Regions from separate parts of the Bradyrhizobium sp. Kon10 genome, predicted to be linked through region 2. Evidence: riboswitches for the same ligand, from Rfam matches in the RefSeq annotation. Region 2 holds a riboswitch; the other holds the start of a gene.
The links. Region 2 has a riboswitch for cobalamin ahead of AC0L2O_RS31445 (DUF1636 family protein). Riboswitches for the same ligand answer to the same signal wherever they lie in the genome.
Positions count from the first base shown of each region.

Region 1: another riboswitch for cobalamin. It lies ahead of metE (5-methyltetrahydropteroyltriglutamate--homocysteine S-methyltransferase); the one in region 2 lies ahead of AC0L2O_RS31445 (DUF1636 family protein).

Region 1 covers NZ_JBVVOZ010000026.1:59,263-62,671, reverse strand. Annotated here, with positions in the region: gene AC0L2O_RS27830 (4Fe-4S binding protein) at 145-348, shown strand; cobalamin riboswitch at 1,107-1,306, shown strand; gene metE (5-methyltetrahydropteroyltriglutamate--homocysteine S-methyltransferase) at 1,407-3,409, shown strand, end outside.
Region 2 covers NZ_JBVVOZ010000037.1:15,234-18,642, forward strand. Annotated here, with positions in the region: gene cobW (cobalamin biosynthesis protein CobW) at 1-914, opposite strand, end outside; gene AC0L2O_RS31445 (DUF1636 family protein) at 911-1,285, opposite strand; cobalamin riboswitch at 1,380-1,598, opposite strand; gene cobO (cob(I)yrinic acid a,c-diamide adenosyltransferase) at 1,639-2,274, shown strand; gene AC0L2O_RS31455 (cobyric acid synthase) at 2,286-3,409, shown strand, end outside.

The DNA of each region.
Region 1 (3,409 bases), on a different contig from region 2:
CTGTTGCTGTCGCAGATGCAACATGGTCTCAGACCCCGGACAGCCGAATTGGGTGCAAATTGCCCAACCTTGAGCGCGTCTGCGTTTGGCACGGCATTTGAAAGGGATCGCCTATGGCATCGCTCGCCTAAGGAGTCGGAAGGCATGGCTTACAAGATCGTCGCTTCGCAATGCACCGTTTGTGGCGCATGTGAGTTCGAGTGTCCCAACGCGGCGATCAGCCTGAAGCGCGACATTTACGTTATAGACGCCAAAAAATGTACGGAGTGCGAGGGCCATTGCGACACGCCGCAATGCGCGGTGGTCTGTCCGGTCCCTGACACCTGTGTCCCGTCCAAGACAGCATAAGCAGCCCGCGTCCAGAAGGCCTCATCGCTCGATTTCGCGAACGAAGTCGTAGATGTCGACCTTGAGGCGACCACCCGCCGCATGGGGCGCATCGAGGTCGATTAACATCGTTACGCGCTTAAGACGCTGATCGACTCCGAGGAGGCCCTCGAAGGGCCTCGGTCGGACGAAGATCCTCCAGTGGCGGCGTTGAGGCTGATGGTCGCTAGTTGCGAGCCGAGGCGAGGCAGACCGGCGTCGAGCGGCCACGAGCGCATCGAAGCCGGCGCCAAAGTCGCTCAGCACGTGAATACCTGGCGTACCGAGAAGATCATCTTAACCAACCTCACGGAGACGGACGACCTCGTGCCTCGTCGCGGGCCGGCCGAACACCAAGGAGTCGACTTGATCATCCGTGCGATCCTGGAGCAATCCGGCTTCCCAGTTTCTAGGGAGCCTCATGGGCTATGACCAAACGGATGCCGGCCAAGGCTCATCGCATCTTCCTGACTCGCAGGTTGGAAAAGCTGCTGACGGAAAACCAGCCTCGTCGCGATCATACAGATAGCGAAAACGGCCCGGGTTCGTTCCGGTCGCGGAGTTCATCCGTTTACGCGAGCACGGTGTTGAAAGCGAACGCATTTTACGAGCGGAGCCTCCACAGATCCGCGCCTGTTCACCAGGCCGCGCGCAGACCCTCGCACGCTGCTAGTACGCTCGCAATCGCTTGGGCAATATCGCCGCGAGAATCGGTAGGTTGACGCATCGATCCTCGTGCGCATAATTCCAGCCGTCGCGGTCTTTGGATTTCGTTTGATCCGGAGCTAAGAGGGAAGCCGGTGCAAAACCGGCGCTGCCCCCGCAACTGTAAGCGGCGAGCCGCTGTCCAACGAAGTCACTGAAGCCATGCGGCTTCGGGAAGGCCGGACAGCACCGACGACCCGTGAGCCAGGAGACCTGCCTCGACAAGATATCGTCCACGGGCGGGGTGTCCCGGTGTGCGCCAAGCAGTTGTCGCTCACGCGATGTTCGCTGTATGCGTCCGCCATGGCCTTTGCCCCAATCATGGGGTCTAAGCTATGTCTATCCTTTCGCTTCCCGTTGCCACACTGGGGACGTCACGCATCGGCCCACGACGCGAACTCAAATTCGCGCTCGAGAGCTACTGGGCGGGAAAATCCAGCGAAGCCGAGCTCCTCGAGGCGGGGAGTGGACTTCGTGCCGCTAATTGGGCACGGCAGAAATCCCGCGGTGCGACCGTCATTCCTTCGAATGACTTCTCGCTCTACGACCATGTGCTCGATACCAGCCTAATGGTCGGCGCCATTCCCGACGTTTACGGCTGGACCGAAGGTCCTGTGTCGCTCAAAACCTACTTCACCATGGCGCGTGGCGCTCAGGACGGTGGTCACGCTCAGCATGGGCGCGGCGTAGCCGCACAGGAGATGACGAAGTGGTTCGATACCAACTACCACTACATGGTGCCGGAATTTCATCAGGATCAGATCTTTAAGTATGCCTCTCGGAAGCCGATCGAGGAATATGAGGAGGCAAGAAGCCTCGGCTATCAGACGCGGCCCGTCCTAGTGGGCCCAGTCACTTTCCTGAAGCTCGGCAAAAGCGTAAATCCCGCATTCAATCCGCTGTCGCTGCTTGATCGGCTCCTCCCCGTCTATGTCGATGTTCTCCGCGAACTAGCCTCGCGCGGCGCTGAATGGGTTCAGCTCGACGAGCCATGCCTAGTGATGGACGTCGACGAAGCATCTCGGGCGGCTGTCCGCCGGGCCTATGCTCATTTCGTTAACGCCGTGCCGGCTCTAAAAATCATGCTGGCCACATATTTTGGGGGCGTCGGCGACAATCTTGAGACAGTCTTGGCTTTGCCCGTTGCCGGGCTCCATGTCGACTTGGTTCGGGCACCCGGCCAGTTGGACGCGATTGTCGCCAGAGCCCGTGGAGATCTCGTGGTCTCGCTAGGCGTCGTTGATGGTCGCAACGTCTGGCGCTCCAATCTGCCGGCGCTGCTCGACCAGCTTGCTCCTATGGTCAAAAAGCTGGGCAGGGACCGTGTTCAGATTGCTCCCTCCTGCTCGCTGCTTCATGTTCCGACTGACGTTGAGCTAGAGACCGATCTCGATCCCAATCTGAAGGCGTGGCTGGCGTTTTCAGTGCAGAAGATCAAGGAGCTTTCAATATTGGGCAAAGCGCTGGCCGGCCATGCTGCCGACGTGGCCGATGAACTCGCGCTCTCAGAGGATGCATCCGTCACCCGCGAAACGTCGCCCAAGATCCACAGTGCGAACGTCGCCCGACGAATGGCCGCCATCGGCGATAACATGCGTCGCCGTCGCAGTGCGTTCAACCAGCGTGCGGACGTCCAGCGCGTCGCGTTCGCATTGCCGATGTTTCCAACGACAACCATCGGATCCTTCCCGCAAACGGCCGACGTCCGCAATGCGCGTGCGGCTCATGCCCGGGGAGCGCTGAATGACACGCAGTACGAGCAGCGTCTCAAAGCAGAGACAGCCCGTACCGTGCAGTGGCAGGAACATATCGGCCTGGACGTGCTCGTACACGGTGAGTTCGAGCGCAATGACATGGTTCAATACTTTGGCGAGCAGCTGTTGGGTTTCGCATTTACCAAGCACGGCTGGGTTCAGTCTTATGGCTCGCGGTGCGTTCGTCCTCCTATCCTGTTTGGAGATGTCTCCCGCCCGAAGCCCATGACCGTCAAATGGTGGCGCTACGCGCAGTCTCTGACCAAAAAACCCGTCAAGGCTATGCTGACCGGACCGGTGACGATCCTGAATTGGTCGTTCGTCCGTGACGACATCCCGCGGAGCGAGACATGCCGACAGATTGCTCTCGCGATCCGAGATGAGGTCATTGACCTTGAGGCGGCTGGAGCGACCATGATCCAGATCGACGAGGCCGCGTTGCGGGAGGGATTGCCGCTACGCAAATCGCAGTGGAAGGACTATCTCGACTGGGCAGTGGACAGTTTCCGCATTTGCTCCTCCGCTGTCGCTGATCGAACTCAGATCCATACCCACATGTGCTATTCCGAGTTCAACGAAATCAT
Region 2 (3,409 bases):
TCGCCGACTGCTTGCAGCAGCAGGCGCATCGGCTTGCCCGCGACCGCGATATAGCCTTTGGCGCGCAGCACGTTCTGCTCACGCGCGAGACGCTGGACTGAAGCGACCAGCGCATCGATATCCCTCACCTCCGGAAGATCGATCACGACGGAAGCGAAATCGTCGTGCTCGTGCTCTTCCTCTCCGTCATGATGGGAGGTGCGCGCGGCGAGATCATTCTCGGCCGCAGCGCCGAGACCGAGGATGACGCGCGCGTCGATCGCGCCGTCGGTGACCGGCAGCATCGGCACGCGGCGCGACATCTCGGCGGTGATCGCGGCCTTGGCAGCTTCGAGCCCTGCGGCGCCCGCAAGGTCCGCCTTGGTCAGCAGCACGATGTCCGCGCAGGCGATCTGGTCCTCGAACACTTCCGACAGCGGCGTCTCGTGATCGAGACTTCCGTCGGCCGCGCGCTGCGCTTCGACGGCAATCGGGTCCGGCGCAAAACGGCCGGCGGCAACGGCCTCCGCATCGGCGAGCGCGATCACGCCGTCGACCGTGATGCGCGAGCGGATCTCCGGCCAGTCAAAGGCCTTGAGCAGCGGCTTTGGCAACGCAAGCCCGGACGTCTCGATCAGAATGTGATCGGGCCTGACCGGCCGCGCCAGCAACTTTTCCATGGTCGGTATGAAATCGTCGGCCACGGTGCAGCAGATACAGCCATTGGCGAGCTCGATAATGTTTTCTTCCGGACAATTGGCATCGGCGCAAGATTTGAGGATATCGCCATCGACGCCTTGGCTGCCGAACTCGTTGACGAGCACGGCAAGCTTCTTGCCATTGGGGTTTGCGAGGAGATGCTGGATCAGCGTCGTCTTGCCGGACCCGAGAAAACCGGTGACCACCGTGACTGGGATTTTTGCGAGCGTCATCATTCTGCGGCCTCGGGCACGACGGCGATGGGGGGAATGCGGGCAAGCGACTGCTTGCGGAAGATCTCCGGACGACTGCGCCAGGGCACGATACCGTCGGGCGTCCCGGCATACGCCGCGGCGCCTGCGATCACGTCGCCTGCATGAGCCTCCGACAGGCGCCCATAGACGTAGGACCAGCGGCCCGGCGCACTGAGCGCGACGGAACAGCCCTGGCTGCAGGCCGACAGGCATTCGACGGGAACCACATTGACGCCGTCCGGGACGCCAGCGTCGAGGATCGCACCGTGCAGCCGCTTGCCCGGGGTAGCTTCGCCCTCTGCGGGCGTCTCGCCGGCGCGGCAGGTGATGCAGACGTGAAGTGTGACAGTCATCGCCTCTTCCAGAATAAACAGCGGGAGGCGAAGAGGCGCGCGAAGCATTCTTGCGAAGGCTCGCTTCCCCGTCGCGGAACACCCCGTCCGCCGGTCCAAAACTTCCACGCTGGCAGGTCTCCCGGCTTGCGGAGCAGGGCTTTGCCCTTCGATCCCCGCCTTCCCGATCCCCAGGGGATCAGTGGCTTCGGGCATCTCTCCGGTCACGGTCGCGGGGGCGGCTGCATTTTGGACCCAAATCTCGCCGATTCGGACCCTATCGCATTCCCTCTTCGCCTGTCGTAGGACAGGAACCAACGCTGGCCCACCATTTGCCCCCGGCCGCCTCTTGTCAAGCCGAAGGACCCCGTCAGATGACGACTGAACCGGATAGCCAAACGGCCGCAGAAGCCGATGCCCACCACGCGACGAAAATGGCGAAGATCAAGGTCGCCCGCGATAAGATCATGGCGTCCAAGAGCGGCGAAAAGGGCCTGATCATCGTCCACACAGGCGCCGGCAAGGGCAAGTCCTCCTCAGCCTTCGGCATGATCGTGCGCTGTGTTGCCCACGGCTTCCCTTGCGCGGTCGTGCAGTTCATCAAGGGCGCCTGGGACACCGGCGAGCGGCGCCTGCTCACCGGCCAATTCGGCGACCTGTGCCAGTTCCACGCCATGGGCGAAGGTTTTACCTGGGAGACGCAGGACCGCGCCCGCGACATCGCCGCCGCACGCGCCGGATGGGAGAAGGCCAAGGAGCTGATATCAGATTCCAATCTGCGCATGGTCGTGCTCGACGAGATCAACATCGCGCTGCGCTATGATTATCTCGACATCGCAGAGGTCGTCGATTTCCTTAAGACGCAAAAGCCGCCTATGACGCATGTCGTGCTGACCGGTCGCAACGCCAAGGACGAACTGATCGAGATCGCCGATCTCGTCACCGAGATGACGCTGGTCAAACATCCGTTCCGGTCCGGCATCAAGGCGCAACCCGGCGTCGAGTTCTGAAGACACACGCGATGGCGCGCGCATTGATGATCCAGGGAGCCGGCTCGGACGTGGGCAAATCGCTTATCGTCGCCGGCCTCGCGCGCGTCTTCACGCGGCGCGGCCTGCGCGTGCTGCCCTTCAAGCCGCAGAACATGTCGAACAATGCAGCCGTCACCCTCGATGGCGGCGAGATCGGACGCGCACAAGCACTGCAAGCACTCGCCGCCGGCGCCGAGCCGCACACCGACATGAACCCGGTGCTGCTGAAACCCGAGACCGATATCGGCGCTCAGGTGATCGTTCATGGAAAACGCGTCGCCACCGCGCGCGCGCGCGAATACGCGGCGATGAAGCCGCAGCTGATGGGCGCGGTGCTGGAGAGTTTTGAACGCCTCAAGGCGCGTGCCGATCTCGTGCTGGTGGAAGGCGCCGGCAGCCCGGCCGAAGTGAATCTGCGCAAGGCCGACATCGCCAATATGGGTTTCGCGCGCAAGGCCGACGTGCCGGTCGTGCTGATCGGCGACATCGACCGCGGCGGCGTCATTGCCCAGCTTGTCGGTATCAAGACGGTGATCGATCCGGACGATGCCGCCATGATCCAGGGTTTTGTCATCAACAAGTTCCGCGGCGATCCCACGCTGTTCGACGACGGCTACCGGCTGATCGAAGCGAAAACATCATGGCGCGGTTTTGGCGTGCTGCCGTGGTTCGGCCGTGCCGGCGAGCTGCCGGCCGAAGACGCGCTGGGCCTGAGTGACGCGCGAAAGCCGGGACAATGCAAGATCGCCTGCCTCGCGCTGTCGCGGATCGCCAATTTCGATGATCTTGATCCGCTCAAGCTCGAGCCTGGTGTCGATCTCGTCATGGTGCGTCCGGGCGAAGCGATCCCCGGCGACGTCAGGCTCGTCATCATTCCCGGCTCGAAATCCACCCGCGGCGATCTCGCCTTCCTGGGCGCGCAGGGCTGGGACATCGATCTCCTGGCACATCACCGCAGAGGCGGCCATGTGCTCGGTCTCTGTGGTGGCTACCAGATGCTCGGGCGCAGCGTCGCCGACCCCGACGGCATCGAAGGTCCTGCAGGCGACACGCCGGGCCTCGGGCTTCTGGACGTCGCGACCGTGATGAGAGCGCAGAAGACACTGACGCGTGT